Regions from separate parts of the Pandoraea sp. CB10b_02 genome, predicted to be linked through region 3. Evidence: predicted binding sites of a transcription regulator. Region 3 holds the regulator's gene; each other region holds the start of a gene.
The links. Region 3 encodes LexA, which represses DNA repair genes until DNA is damaged. Its sites were predicted from a motif close to ACTGTATNNNNATACAGT; they were not measured.
Positions count from the first base shown of each region.

Region 1: a site for LexA is predicted at 3,305-3,322, ahead of imuA (translesion DNA synthesis-associated protein ImuA). Genes of this name have one in related genera too.
Region 2: a site for LexA is predicted at 2,447-2,464, ahead of CDN36_RS09195 (DUF2471 family protein). Genes of this name have one in related genera too.

Region 1 covers NZ_NJGW02000011.1:77,664-82,333, forward strand. Annotated here, with positions in the region: gene CDN36_RS13765 (DUF799 domain-containing protein) at 1-467, opposite strand, end outside; gene CDN36_RS13770 (DUF4810 domain-containing protein) at 464-835, opposite strand; gene CDN36_RS13775 (CsgG/HfaB family protein) at 971-1,612, opposite strand; gene CDN36_RS13780 (Nramp family divalent metal transporter) at 1,880-3,190, opposite strand; gene imuA (translesion DNA synthesis-associated protein ImuA) at 3,336-4,256, shown strand; gene CDN36_RS13790 (Y-family DNA polymerase) at 4,186-4,670, shown strand, end outside.
Region 2 covers NZ_NJGW02000007.1:11,542-16,211, reverse strand. Annotated here, with positions in the region: gene CDN36_RS09210 (DUF4019 domain-containing protein) at 1-14, opposite strand, end outside; gene CDN36_RS09205 (GGDEF domain-containing protein) at 321-1,499, shown strand; gene CDN36_RS09200 (glutathione S-transferase C-terminal domain-containing protein) at 1,606-2,325, opposite strand; gene CDN36_RS09195 (DUF2471 family protein) at 2,493-3,029, shown strand; gene CDN36_RS09190 (exonuclease domain-containing protein) at 3,082-4,670, shown strand, end outside.
Region 3 covers NZ_NJGW02000009.1:130,184-134,853, forward strand. Annotated here, with positions in the region: gene cysT (sulfate ABC transporter permease subunit CysT) at 1-79, opposite strand, end outside; gene CDN36_RS11960 (sulfate ABC transporter substrate-binding protein) at 104-1,144, opposite strand; gene lexA (transcriptional repressor LexA) at 1,393-2,046, shown strand; gene CDN36_RS11970 (hypothetical protein) at 2,280-2,708, shown strand; gene CDN36_RS11975 (enoyl-CoA hydratase/isomerase family protein) at 2,867-3,979, opposite strand; gene typA (translational GTPase TypA) at 4,231-4,670, opposite strand, start outside.

The DNA of each region.
Region 1 (4,670 bases), on a different contig from region 3:
GCACTGGCGGCGCCGCTCCACAGCTTGGCGCCGTTGCGCAGGTCGATGAGCTCGGCTGTCACGGTGACCACCGTCGCACTGTCGACCACCATGTACTTCGTGCCGTACTGCTCGATCTTGATGTAGAGCGCCGCGTCGGCGCCGAAGATCTCGCGCAGCTTGGCCGGGCTCACCTGATGGATGTCGCCGGCAACGGTCAGGCCGTTCTGGCGGAACGACTCGTCGACGAGCGCCACCGGCAGTACGTAATAGCCGGCCTCACCCAGCGGCGCGGTGACTTGCGAGAACACGCTGTAAGTCGCGTCGATGTCCGGCGATTCATTGAGCGGGGGCAGCACCAGAATGGACTTCGGCTTGCTCTCCTTGAACGCGGTGTAGTCATACGGCTTGGCCTGATGCACGGCACAGCCGGTCATGACGACGGCCAGCGCCGCGACGCTGATCCATTTGCACAGACGGACGATCATTGCTTGGCCTCCGGGGTCTTGTTCTTGAGCAGAAAGTCGATGTAGCCGGCCGATTCAGGGAACAGTTGCTTCTCGGTCTGGAATTCCTCGACCATCTTGTCCGGCTTGCCGACCGAGGCGTAGAGCAGGCCAAGGTGGGCGTGATAGCCCGGGGGCGCGGCGTTGTTGCCGGCTTTCATCTTCTCCAGATCGCGCTCGAGCACAATGATCTGGGCTTCCTTCGATTCACCCTTGAAGTATTCGTAGACCTGCGGCTGATAGCTTTCCCACGCGTAAAGCGGCTTGTTGGGCGTGGCGCAGCCGGTGAGCAGTACACCGCCGGCGAGGAGCGCGGCGGCAGCACGGCCGATAGAGAACTTGCGGTTCATGGCGATAACGATCCTGATGGGCATGTCGCGCAGCACGGCGCCCGACACGCGAGCGCCGGTCCCGCACTCGACGTGCGGGACCGGCGCGTCGTGCCCGACGCGCTGCGACATGCGCAATATTGGGAAAGGCGAGGCTTACTTGCCGGGCGTCCAGGCACCGCTCTCGATGCCGGCGACCAGGTTGTTCACGGCCTCGCGCATGGCGAGATCGAGCACCTTGCCGTTGAGCGTCGAGTCGTAACCGGCCGTGCCGCCAAAGCCGATCACTTCGCGGTTGGACAGGGCGAATTCGCCCGCGCCACCGCTCGAATAGACGACTTCCGACGTGGCGATGTTGACCACGTTCAGGTTGACCTTGGCGTAAGCGATCTGCTCGCGGCCGCGGCCGAGGATGCCGAACAACTGCTTGTCGCCCACTTCCTTGCGACCGAACTCCACGACGTCGCCGGTGATCACGTAGTCGGCGCCCTTGAGCGTTTGCTGGGTTTTCTTGATGTCGGCTTCCTGACGGATCTCGGCCATGTTGTCGCGGTCGAGCACGTTAAAGCGCTGGGTCTGTTGCAGATGCGTGATCAGGATCGTCTTGGCCTGGCTGCCGAGACGATCGACGTTATCGGAAAAGACGCCGCGCATGTACGCGGAACGGTTGTCGAACTTGCCGACGGCGATCGGTGTGCGTGTGCCGACGTATGGACGGCTGGCGCTTTCGACCTTGGCGACCTGCACGGAACGCGAGCTCTCTGTGGCGCAACCGCCGAGCACGCCGACAGCGAGCATGGCGGCGCTGAGCAGTGCGATGCTGGACTTCTTCTGCACGGTGATACCCCTGTAGATGTTGTGACCCGGCAGGCGGCGACGCCCGGCGGCGCCGTCCTGCTGAGGGTGTCTGATCCCCTTACGGAATACTGCGCTTTTTGACTTGTAAGACCTGGTAAGGGGTGCTGATCTTAGCATGCGGCAGGGGCATGCGTATGCTCCGGAAAGTCATAGGCCATGCCGTTCTCGCCCGCCGTTCTCGCCCTTGGGGGGCGCCGTTCCTTTTCATCAGTCGAGGCCGAAGATCAGCAGCAGATTGGTGGCGGTGATGACCGCGAAGAGCGTCCAGGCCGCGACCTGCGTCGGCCATCTGATGGCATTGCCGCCCATCACGCGCGAATCGCTCACCGAACGGATGAGCGGCCACATCGCGAACGGCAGTTGCAGACTGAGCAGCACCTGACTCCACACGAGCAGCTTGCCCACGGAGCCCTCGCCGAGCCACAGCACGCCGATCAGTGCAGGCACGAGCGCCAGTCCGCGCGTGATCAGCCGTCGCTGGTAGCAAGGAATCTTCAGATGCAGGAAGCCGTCCATGATGACCTGCCCCGCGATGGTGCCGGTGAGCGTCGAACTTTGCCCGGAAGCGAGCAGCGCAATGCCGAACAGGAACGCGGCGGCGCTGCCGGCGATCGGCGTGATGAGCTGGTAGGCCTGCTCGATATCGGCGACGTGAGTCTGGCCGCTCGCGTGAAAGGCAGAGCCGGCAAGAATCAGAATTGCCGCATTCACACACATCGCCAGCATGAGCGAGACCCATGTGTCGATGCGTACCAGTGCGAGGGTGTCGTGGACCTGACCGCGCTTGCCGCCGCTCACGCGGCGCGTCTGTACGACTGACGAGTGCAGATACAGGTTGTGCGGCATGATCGTCGCGCCCACGATGCCCAGCGCCAGTACGATGGCGTCGCGCCGGTCGTGGCTCGGCGCGCCGGGCACGAGACCGGCGGCCACGGCGTGCCAGTCGGGCGGCACCATCGCGACTTGCGCGACGAAGCAAAAGGCCATCGTGCCGATGAGCCCGAACACGATGGCTTCGATCTGCCGAAAGCCTTTGCCCTGCAGGCCCAGCACGATCATCGTGTCGAGCGCGGTGAGCACGATGCCCCAGGCGAGCGGCACACCGAGCAGCAGCTTGAAGGCGAGAGCACAGCCGAGCACCTCGGCAATGTCGCAGGCGATGATCGATATCTCGGCGGTGATCCATTGCACGACGCGCCCCGTGCGTCCGTAGCGATCGTAGCTCGCTTGGGCGAGGTCGCGTCCGGCCACGAGGCCGAGCCGGGCGGCGAGCATCTGGAGAAAGATGGCCGCGAGGCTCGATAGCGCCACCACCCAGAGTAGCGCGTAACCGAATTGCGACCCCGCCTGAATGTCCGTGGCCCAGTTGCCCGGATCCATGTAGCCGATGGCCACGAGCAGTCCCGGACCGGCAAAGCGCTTGAGTTTCGTCCAGCGTGATTCGCGGGCGTCAATGACGATGCTGCCTTTGACTTCGGCGGGACAGAACGGGGCGGTGGCGGTAGTCGGCAGCGGCATGAAGAGGGGACTGGCTGGGCAGACGAGGAATGACACTCACGGTAGCCGGCCTTGCGGCAAGCCGCAAGCATGGCGTCGCGGCGGAAGTCACGTAAAGTGCGCATGAACTGCTATACTGTACATTCATACAGTATTTGGGTGCACCATGACCCTGTCACTTTCGTCTCTGCCTGCCGGGCTGTGGCGCGCCAGTGAACTGGCGCATTGCCGCCGCGCTGGCCATCGTTCCGGCTTTGCCGCGCTCGACGCCGAGTTGCCCGGCGCCGGGTGGCCGCATGGTGCGGTGACGGAATTGCTAAGCGACCGACCGGGCATTGGGGAATGGCGGCTGCTGGCGCCGGTGCTGCGCGATCTCACCCAGGCGGGCCAGCCGGTGATGGTGATTGCGCCGCCGATGCTGCCGTATGCACCCGCGTTGGCGGGGTGGGGCATCGACCTGCGCTGGCTCAGCGTGGTGGTGCGGCCGGCGCGAAAGATGTCGGGGGCGCCGAAGGCGCGCGGGGAGCGAAGGGAACGGGGGGGCGGCAGTGCGCGCGCCGAGGATCGGGACATGCTCTGGTGTGCCGAGCAGGCACTCAAGAGTGCGTGCTGCGGCGCCGTGCTGGCATGGCTGCCGGCGGCCACGCCCGAGCAGATCCGGCGCTTGCAGGTCGCTGCCGGCGGTGGCCAGACGCTGGCCTGGGTGATGCGCCCGCGCGCGGCGGCGGCCACGGCGTCCGCCGCGCCATTGCGGCTGGGGCTGAGCGTCGGCCAGGGCAGCCGTCTGGGGGTGCAGTTTCATAAACGGCGCGGGCCGCCCCGGCTCGAGCCGCTCTGGCTGACGCTGCCCGCACCCTATACGCGGGCGTCGCAACCCGCGGCGGGCGTGGCGCGCCGCGACGCACCGGCGCCTGCCACTTCCGTTCCCCCCGTCACTTCCGACTCCTCAGGGGAAGCCCGCCGGGCCGTTTCGAGCCCTTCGTTTTCTGTTTCTGCTGCTGTTTCTGGAGTTGCGCATGGCTTGCTGGATCGCCCTGCACCTGCCGTATCTGGCGCTCGAGATCGCATCGGCGCGCCTGCAGACTGACGCCCCGGGCATGCCCGTGGACACGACGGTCGTGCTGGCGCAGTCGCGTGTGTGGCAGGCGAGCGAGGCGGCGCAGGCCGCCGGCGTGCAATCCGGCATGCGTCGCGGCGGCGTGCTGGCGTTGCTGCCGCAGGCCCGATTTCACGACCGCGACGAAGCCGCCGAGATGCAGGCCCTCGAAGCCTTGGCGCTGGCGCTGCTGCGCTTCGGCCCCGATGTCGCCATCGCCTCGCCGCACTGCGTGCTGCTCGATGCGGCGCCGAGTCTGCGCCTGTTCGGCGGGCTTGCGTCGTTGTGCGCGCAGGTGCTCGAGAGTGCCGAAGCGCTCGGGCATCGGGCCTCGCTGGGCGTTGCCGCCACGGCCAGTGCGGCGGCGTTGCTGGCGCGCGCCGCCAGCGCCGTGCCCCGGCATGT
Region 2 (4,670 bases), on a different contig from region 3:
GAGCGCCGCTGCATTGGCTCCTGTGCGTGCGCCAACGCCATTACCAACGCGGCGGCGCCGAATGCGAGCGTCCGCGGGTAAAACGAGCGCGAACGCGGCCAACGCGACGCGAGCGAGGAACGAAAGTCGCCGGAAAGGCGAGCATGTCGGGAAAAGCGAAACAACGGCATTGACGCAGGCTCCTGGAAACCGGATGGACGCACCCGTGCATTCTACTGGTGCAGCGCCTTCTCGCGCTGCCATGGTGTCACGCTGTAACGCTGCCATGCGGCGTACATTACAATGCACGAACACATGCCGCTCCCCCCGCTGTCATCATCATGTTGACGACGTCCCTGCTCGCGATCACCTCACTGCTCAGCTTCATGATGTTGCTGATCGTGGGCTCGCTGCTGCGCTCGCGCGTGGCGGGCGTTCGTGAATGGTGCGGCGCCAACGTCGCGGTGCTCGTGGCCCTGCCGCTCTTCGCCCTGCGCGGCACCGTGCCGGACTTCCTCTCGATTCCCGTTGCCAACGTCACGCTCGCGGGCGGCTTGCTGCTCTATTACGCGGGCTGCGCACGCTTTCTCGGGCAGCCGCCGCAATGGCATACGCTCGGGGCGTCGCTGGGCCTGCTTGCGGCCGCCATCCTGTTCTGGTCCTATGGGAGCCACAATCCGCAGGCGCGCGTCGTCGTCGTCTCCGCTTTCCACGCAGCGGTCCTGCTCGCCACGGCCGTGCTGATCGTGCGGCACATCCCGCCGCGCCGGCACCCGTACAACTATTGGCTCACCGCAGGTCTGGCAACGGCGTTCGCCATCGGTCATGCGATACGAGGCCTGATCTTCGGCATGGCGCCCGCTCCCGGGCCCGAGGTATTCGCCCCGACAACGTTCAATGCCGTCATGCTGACCATCGGCACGATCGTGATGCCCGCGATGACGATGGGCTCTGTGCTGATGATTCACGACGCCATGCTTGCCACGGCCGAGGAGGCCGCCAATCGCGACTATCTGACGGGGGCGCTCTCGCGCAAGCACTTCGACCTGCTGGCGCGCCAGGAAATGGGACGCGCCCTGGCGCGCGGCTGGCCGCTATCGATCATCGTCATCGATCTCGATCACTTCAAGCAGATCAACGACACACATGGTCACGCGGGAGGCGACACGGTCCTGCGCGAGTTCGTGAAGCTCGTGCGCGACAGTCTGCGCGAGGGCGACGTTTTCGGGCGTCTGGGCGGAGAGGAATTCGCCGTGCTGCTGCCCGGCACCGATACCCCGGGAGCGATTCGCATCGCCGAGCGTCTGCGCACTCAGGCGAGCCGCCATCTGGTGGCCGGGCCGTTCGGCGTCTGCCACTACACGCTGAGCGGCGGCGTGGCCACGTGGCACGAGCACGAGAGCCTGGAAGCGCTGTGCATGCGCGCCGATCGCGCGCTGTATGCCGCCAAGATCTCGGGTCGCAATCTGGTGCTCTCCGACGTGTTGTCCAACGACGAAACGGCCCCCGAGGCGGGCTGAGCCCACGCCGCCGGGCCGCCCCGGCTACGGCGCCGCACGCCGTCTGCCGCCCGCCGCACGCGACTTGGCCCTCCCGGTGCTCCACGCCCCCGTGTCGGCACCGCGCTCACTTCGCCGAGCCGTCCGAGCCGTCCGGGAAGAACTCGGCGCGCATGCGCTGCACGTATGCGCTCAGGTTTGCGTGCTTTTCGGTCTCGTGCCGCAGCGTCATCTCGAAGTGCGGCGACACCGCGCTCGCGATGAAACCGAAGGCCGTGGCGTCCGCGCCGCATGGCTTGTCGCCAAAGAAATACGGTTTGTCGCCGAGCAGTTCCGCGGCCGCCTGTGCGCCGCGCGCGAGGATTTGCGACTGCTCCTGGGGCGTGAAGCGCGACGTGCCCTGCCCATGCAGCGTGCCGCGGATCTTGCGGCGAATGAGCGTCTGTACGAGGGGGCGCACCGGCCAGGGAATCGCCTTGAAGAACGACGCCGGTCCCCTGGCGAAATTCCCGTCGTCGCACCAGCGCGCCTGCACCACATGCCAGTAGAAGTGGTCCTCCAGCGCCTTTTCGAACATCCATGCCGCGCCGCGTTGCTCGGGCGTGAGTCCCGCGTCGAAATCGAATCCGTACTTGCGTTCGATGTGCAGCCGGATCAGCGTCGAGTCGGCCACGATCTGCCCGCCGTCGTCGATATACGGCAACTTGCCCTTGGGAGCGCGCCGGAATCCGCTGCGGTCGGTGCGATAGGGCAGCCCGGCCAGCTTGAGCAGCATCTCGGCCTTCACCACGAACGGACTGGCGTCGGGCATGCCGAAGGCGGGGCCGAAGGTGTACAGGGTCAACATCGGAGGCAGCTCCTGTGCGTTGGGAATGGCGCAGAGTATTACACGGGACGATTGCGCGTCGAGAAGCGGCGCGCCGTAGGGCGAAGGCAACGCACGGGGGGCCCGGCTACGTGACAAGCACACTGTGGATTTATACAGTATCATGTTACCCAATCGAGGAACGTCTTATGGAAATCATCGACTGGGATCAACTGGCGCTGAGCGCCGCCGAACGCGACCTTGCCGGCATCGTGCGCGAGATCGCCGCTCGTTACGAGCGTCGCCGTCTGACCGGGCAGGACACATTCGCGGGAGATGCCTCCGCCTCCACCGCCGGTTCCGGCCCCGCCCATGCAGAGACAGCGCGCGCCTGTGCGCCGGCCGTCGGGCTGGACTGGCGCACGCTGCTTGCCATCGCTGACGAGGCGGAAGCCGATCTCGGCCTGCACGCCCGGCACGAAGCCTGGGTGCTGGCGAGCGTGCTGCGTCTTCCCGGCGACGAGGCCCTGCGCCGCGCCGGCGAACTGCCGGCGCTCGACGCGCCGGTCGACCTGCAGTGGCCCGACGCGCCGACACCCGCCGTGTTCCGCGCCATCGTCGCCGCGTTCGCCGGCGAGGACCTGCACGCGGACGAGGCCGCGGCACACCACCGCGCCGGGTCTGCCGCACCGCCCCCGTCCAGCGCGCTTGCCGGCGGCCCGCAGTGCACGGCGCGGGCGTCCTGAGCGGCACGATACGCGGGCGCTACGGCGTCTGGGAGCAACACACAGCAAGTTGATGGAAAACGCCGTCGAATCCGAACCCACGAATGCCGCGCCCGAAGCGGTCGACCCTGACGCGCTCGCGCGTTCGCTGCCCGCGCCCATGGTTTTCGTCGATCTGGAGACGACCGGCGGCAATGCGCTCGACGATCGCGTCACCGAAATCGGCGTGGTCGAGGTCGGGCCGCACGGCGTGGAACCATGGAGCACCCTGCTCGACCCCGGCGCCCCGATTCCTCCCTTCATCCAGCAGTTGACCGGCATCACGAACGACATGGTGCGTGGGCAGCCATCGTTCGCCACGCTGGCCGAGGGCCTCGCGGAGCGGCTGCACGGCAAGCTGTTCGTGGCGCATAACGCGCGCTTCGACTACGGCTTTCTAAAGAACGAGTTCAAGCGCGCGGGCATCCGCTTTCAGGCGGATGTGCTATGCACCGTGCGTCTGTCACGCCTGCTGTTTCCGTCGGCCGCCAGGCATGGCCTGGACGCCCTCATCGCGCGCTTCGGCCTCGCGCCGCTCGGGCGCCACCGGGCGCTGGCCGATGCCGATCTGCTGTGGCAGTTCTGGCAGAAACTGCACACGATCTACTCGCCCGAACTGATCGGGCAGGCGGTGCAGCGCGTCACGAAACGATCGAGCCAGCCGCCACAACTGCCCGACGAAGCGATCGACGCACTGCCCAATGGTCCCGGCGTGTATCTTTTCTATGGCGAGGGCGACACGCTGCTCTACGTCGGCAAGAGCGTCGATATCCGCGCGCGCGTGCGCGCGCACTTCTCCGGCGATCACCAGGTGGCCAAGGACCTGCGCATCTCGCAGGAGATCCGTCGCGTGCAAGCGCGGCGCACGGCGGGCGAGCTTGGCGCGCTGCTGCTCGAGTCGCAACTGGTCAAACAGCTGAAACCGGTTCACAACCGGCGGCTGCGCCGCGCGTCGAGTCTCTATAGCTGGCAGCTCCGCCCAGAGGACGACACGCCGCAACTCGTCAATGCGAAGACGCTCGACTTCGCGAGCGCCGACACGTTGTACGGCACGTTCACGTCGCGCAACAGCGCCCAGAGCGCACTGCGCGCGCTGGCCGACGAGCATCGGCTGTGCTGCGCGCAGCTCGGGCTGGAGACGGTCGCGGCGGGCCGGCCATGCTTCGGCTATCAGGTGAAGCGATGCGACGGCGTGTGCGTCGGCGAGGCGCCGCTCGATGCCCACACCTCGCGCATGCGCGAGGCCCTGTGCGCGATGCATCTGAAGACCTGGCCGTTCGAGGGCCCCATCGCCATCGAGGAACGCAGCACGTCCGGCGCGGCTGACGGCGGCCCGGAGGTCGAATATCACGTCATCGACCGCTGGCAATACCTGGGCAGCGTAACGTCGCAAGCGGCGCTCGATGCACTTCTCGACGACATGCCGGCCGTCACGGGTTTCGACCCAGATATCCATCGCCTGCTCGGACGGCGCCTTGCCGCCTCGCTCGCACAGGACAGCGCCGCGGCAAGCACGCCGGGCGGCCTCGCACCGCTCGCCGTGTGGCGGCTGACGCGTCCCGCGTTTCGCCTCACCCCGGACGAGCCGCCCGAGGCGACACCCGCAAAGCCGCATCACCCGGC
Region 3 (4,670 bases):
CGACGGTGTAGCCCATCGTCAGGCCGAAGCCGGGCAAGGCACTCGGCTTGCGCCAGAGAGGAAACAGTGCGGTACTCATGCGAGGGTCTCCTTCGTCGCGCCGTTATTTCTTGGTGTAGATCTGGTCGAAGATGCCGCCGTCGGCGAAGTGCTTCGCCTGCGTCTTCGTCCAGCCGCCCAGGTCGGCGTCGACCGTGTAGAGCTTGAGCTTCGGATATTGCGCCTCATACTTCTTCGCGATTTCCGGCGAACGCGGACGATAGAAGTGCTTCGCGGCGATCTCCTGCCCTTGCGGCGAGTACAGCCATTGCAGATAGGCCTCGGCCACCTTGCGCGTGCCGTGCTTGTCGACGTTCTTGTCGACCACGGCGACCGGCGGCTCCGTCAGGATCGACGAGGACGGCACGACGATGTCGAACTTGTCCGGACCGAGATCCTTTACCGAGAGCAGCGCTTCGTTTTCCCAGGCGATCAGCACGTCGCCAATGCCGCGCTCGACGAACGTGGTCGTCGCGCCGCGCGCGCCCGAGTCGAGCACGCCGACATTCTTGTACAGCGCCTTGACGAACTCCTGCGCCTTCTGCTCATTGCCGCCCGGCTGCTTGAGCGCGTACAGCCATGCGGCGAGATAGTTCCAGCGCGCGCCGGCCGAAGTCTTCGGGTTCGGCGTGACGACGCTGATGCCCGGCTTGACGAGATCGCCCCAATCCTTGATCTGCTTCGGGTTGCCCTTGCGCACGAGCAGGACGATCGTCGACGTGTACGGCGTGGCATTGTCCGGCAGGCGCTTTTGCCAGTCCTTGCTCACGAGGCCGGCCTGCGCCAGTTCGTCGATGTCGGCCGAAATGCCGAGTGTGACCACGTCGGCAGGCGCGCCATCGAGCACGGTGCGGGCCTGCTTGCCCGAGCCGCCGTGCGAGGCCTTCACGTTCACCGTATCGCCCGCGACCTGCCTGTAATGCGCTTCGAAGGCCTTGTTGTAGTCGGCGTACAGCTCGCGCGTCGGGTCGTAGGACACGTTGAGCAGCGACACGCTCGCGGCGTGCGCCTGAATGGCAATGCCCGCGGCCAGCGCCACCGCACCCAGTTTCCCGAACGCCCTCACCAGCTGCTTAGCTTTCGATCCCCGTGCTGCTTTGCTCATGACTTGCACTCCTCGTTTGCTTACGTGTGGTAGGAGGCCAGTCTATGGGGGGCACTAAATAATTAAAAATAATTATTTTTCTTTTGTTTATGCCGGAATAAGGATTAGCGATTTCCTGCTGACGGCACGCCCGCGCCCGAGACCGCGGCATTCGCGCAAGCACTTCATGCAGTACATGAAGTTTTCACTTGCCTTTTTGCAAACACTGTACAAAAATACAGCCACCTGTGCTTCCATACAGTGACGCCATGATCAAACTTACCGCCCGTCAACAGCAGGTCTATGAATTGGTCCGACAAGCGATCGAGCGCACCGGCTTTCCTCCCACGCGCGCCGAGATTGCGGCCGAACTCGGCTTCTCTTCGGCGAACGCCGCAGAGGAGCATCTGCGGGCACTGGCGCGAAAGGGTGTGATCGAGCTGGCGGCGGGTCAGTCGCGCGGCATCCGCCTCAAGCGCCTGGACGAAGCGGGTGGCTCGCACCAGTTCACGTTGCCGCACATGGGCCTCATGCAGTTGTCGCTGCCGCTCGTCGGGCGCGTGGCCGCAGGCAGCCCGATCCTGGCGCAGGAGCACATCGAACGCAATTTCCAGTGCGATCCAAACCTGTTCGCCCGGCAGCCGGACTACCTGCTGAAGGTGCGCGGGATGTCGATGCGCGACGCCGGCATTCTCGACGGCGATCTGCTTGCCGTGCAGAAGGCGGCAGACGCCCGCGAAGGCCAGATCGTCGTTGCGCGCATCGGCGACGACGTGACCGTCAAGCGATTCCACCGCATCAAGGGCGGGGTCGAGCTCATCGCCGAGAACCCCGATTTCGAGAATATCCGCGTCGATGAAGGAAGCGGCGACTTCGCCCTGGAGGGAATTGCGGTCGGCCTGATCCGCAATAACGACCTCTGACGCGATATCCAGGCACCCCTTGATGCGGCATTCAAGCGGCATCCAAGGCGGTCGCTAAGCGTCTGTCCGGGCGCGCCGCGGCAAGCGGTACGCCCCGCTCCCTGAAGATTGGCATTTCCGTTTGCGCCGGGCTGGGTCCGGCGCCCGTGCCCTGCTGCGCCCGCAATTTGTGATTTGTGAAGCGATGCAACCGGACACGCCCCTCCGACCCACATTGAAAGAAGGATCGCATCATGGCTCGACTCTTTGGTTTGCTGCGCGCGTCGCTGGGTGAAGCGCGCGTTCGAGTGTCGTCGCAGGCACGGCTGTCCGCGGTGTATGGCCTCTCGGCGCTGTCCGGCCCGTTTGCTGCCGCACCGGCCATGGCCCGCTCATATACCGTGCCGGCCCGCACGCGCAACGCCGCGCTCTCGCGCACGCTGACGTCCGCCGTCGCGGCCACCGCGCGGCGCGCGTGCCCGGCCGGCAAGGCGGCCAAGGCCTCCCGCGACGTCCGCGGCCGAGAAGCGCCAACTTGCCGGCAAGTTCATGAGAAAGACGCCGGCTACGGCGTGCGGGTGTATCGCGACGTGTCGCATATCGTGATGGTGGGCAGCATCGCCGGCGTGTGCCGCAAGCTCGATCAGGCGGTCGGCGAGCAGTTCTGCCAGGCCGCCGTGTAACGCGCGAGCGGCACAGCTATGCGGCGCCACGCCGGCGGCTGGCCGCTTGCGACACAAGCCGCCGTGGCAACCATCGAGGCCTGGCGGGCGGCGCCGCCGGCACAACCCAACCCCGGCGGCTGCCGCGCCCGGTTGGCGACGGGCAGCCACCGCCCCGCTCACAGCCCCAGATCGCGCAAGGGGTTATCCGCACCGCGACGTTCTCCGTCGAAGAAGCGCGCCACGTCGGCGCGCGTCACGGCCTCGATGCTTGCGTGCTGCCAACGCGGCTTGTGGTCCTTGTCGACGACGAGAGCACGAATCCCTTCCACGCCTTCGGCGCCCATGCGGCCGTCGAGATTGAAGACGCTGCGCATCATCAGCCACTCCTCGCGCAACTCGTCGGCCAGCGACAGCTTGCGGGCACGGCGCACCTGTTCCAGCGTGACGCACACCATCAGCGGCGAGCGCTTGGCGCGCAGCAACTCCTCCGTCTCCTGCGCCCAGCCCGAGTATTCGCAACGGGCTTCGTGTTTGAGCGAGCGAAGGACGGCGGGCATGTCGGGCTGCCCGAAATGGTGGTCGATGGCGTCGCGCAACGGCGCGAGCTTGCCCGGCGCCAGACCGGCCGGAGGCAGGCTCTCGCGGGCAAAGTCGCGGGCGGCGTCGAGCACGGCCTGCGCATCTTGCCACTGACCGTTTGCCAGCAATTCGCACAGTGCGGGCAACGAGGCGCGCGGCAGCACCACGTCGGCCAGGCCGATCTCGCACGCGTCGACTGCACCGAACACGATGCCCGTCGTGCCGAGATACTCGCCGAGATGGCCTGCGAGGTTCGCGAGGAAATAGCCGCCGCCGACGTCCGGGAACAGGCCGATGGCGGTCTCCGGCATGGCCATGCGCGTCGCTTCGGTCACGATGCGCAGCGCCGCTGCCTGCGAGATGCCCATGCCGCCCCCCATCACCACACCGTCCATCAACGCGATGTAGGGCTTCGGGTAAGTGGCGATGGCGTAGTTCAGCCGGTACTCATCGGTAAAGAAATCCATGATGTCGGTGCGTCCCGCGCCGACGGCCTCATGGAAATAGCGAATGTCGCCGCCGGCGCACAGTCCCTTCTCGCCCTCGCCTTGCAACACCACGCCGAGGACGGCGCAATCGTCGCGCCAGCGGTCCAGTGCAGCGGCGATCGCGCGAATCATGTCGTGTGACAACGCGTTGAGGGCCTTGGGACGCGTGAGCGTGATGAACCCAATGCGACCACGGATTTCGGTGCGGACAAATTCGGTCATGGCAGGCGAGTGTTTCAGAATCGTCAATGGAACGAACGCCGTCGTGCGCGGCCACGGACCGCACGGGCAACGGCGCCCTCGGGGGCTATCAACGGCCCGCGGCGCTCACGGCACCGCACGCCCGACAGGACACATCACGGGCGATGGGCCAATAAAAAAGCCGGCGCAAGGCACCGGCTTTCTTCCAACCAACGGACGTTGCAGGCGCGCAGCGAACGGACGTCTGCCACGCGCTGTCGCCATCGCCGGGCTTACTTCTCTTCGCGTGCGGCGCGCTTGCGCTCGTGCTCCTTCAGGAAGCGCTTGCGCAGACGAATCGTTTGCGGGGTGACTTCGACAAGTTCGTCGTCGTCGATGAATTCCACGGCATATTCGAGGCTCAGCGCGATCGGCGGCACCAGACGCACGGCTTCGTCGGTGCCCGACGCGCGCACGTTCGTGAGCTGCTTGCCCTTGATCGGGTTGACCACGAGGTCGTTGTCGCGGCTGTGGATGCCGATGATCATGCCTTCGTACAGCGCGTCGCCCGGCGAGACGAACATGCGGCCGCGATCCTGCAGCTTCCACAGGGCGTAGGCCACGGCGGCGCCGTCGTCCTGCGAGATCAGCACGCCGTTGCGGCGCTCGCCCAGCGAACCGTCCTTGAGCGGCGCGTATGCGTCGAAGATGTGGCTCATCAGGCCCGTGCCGC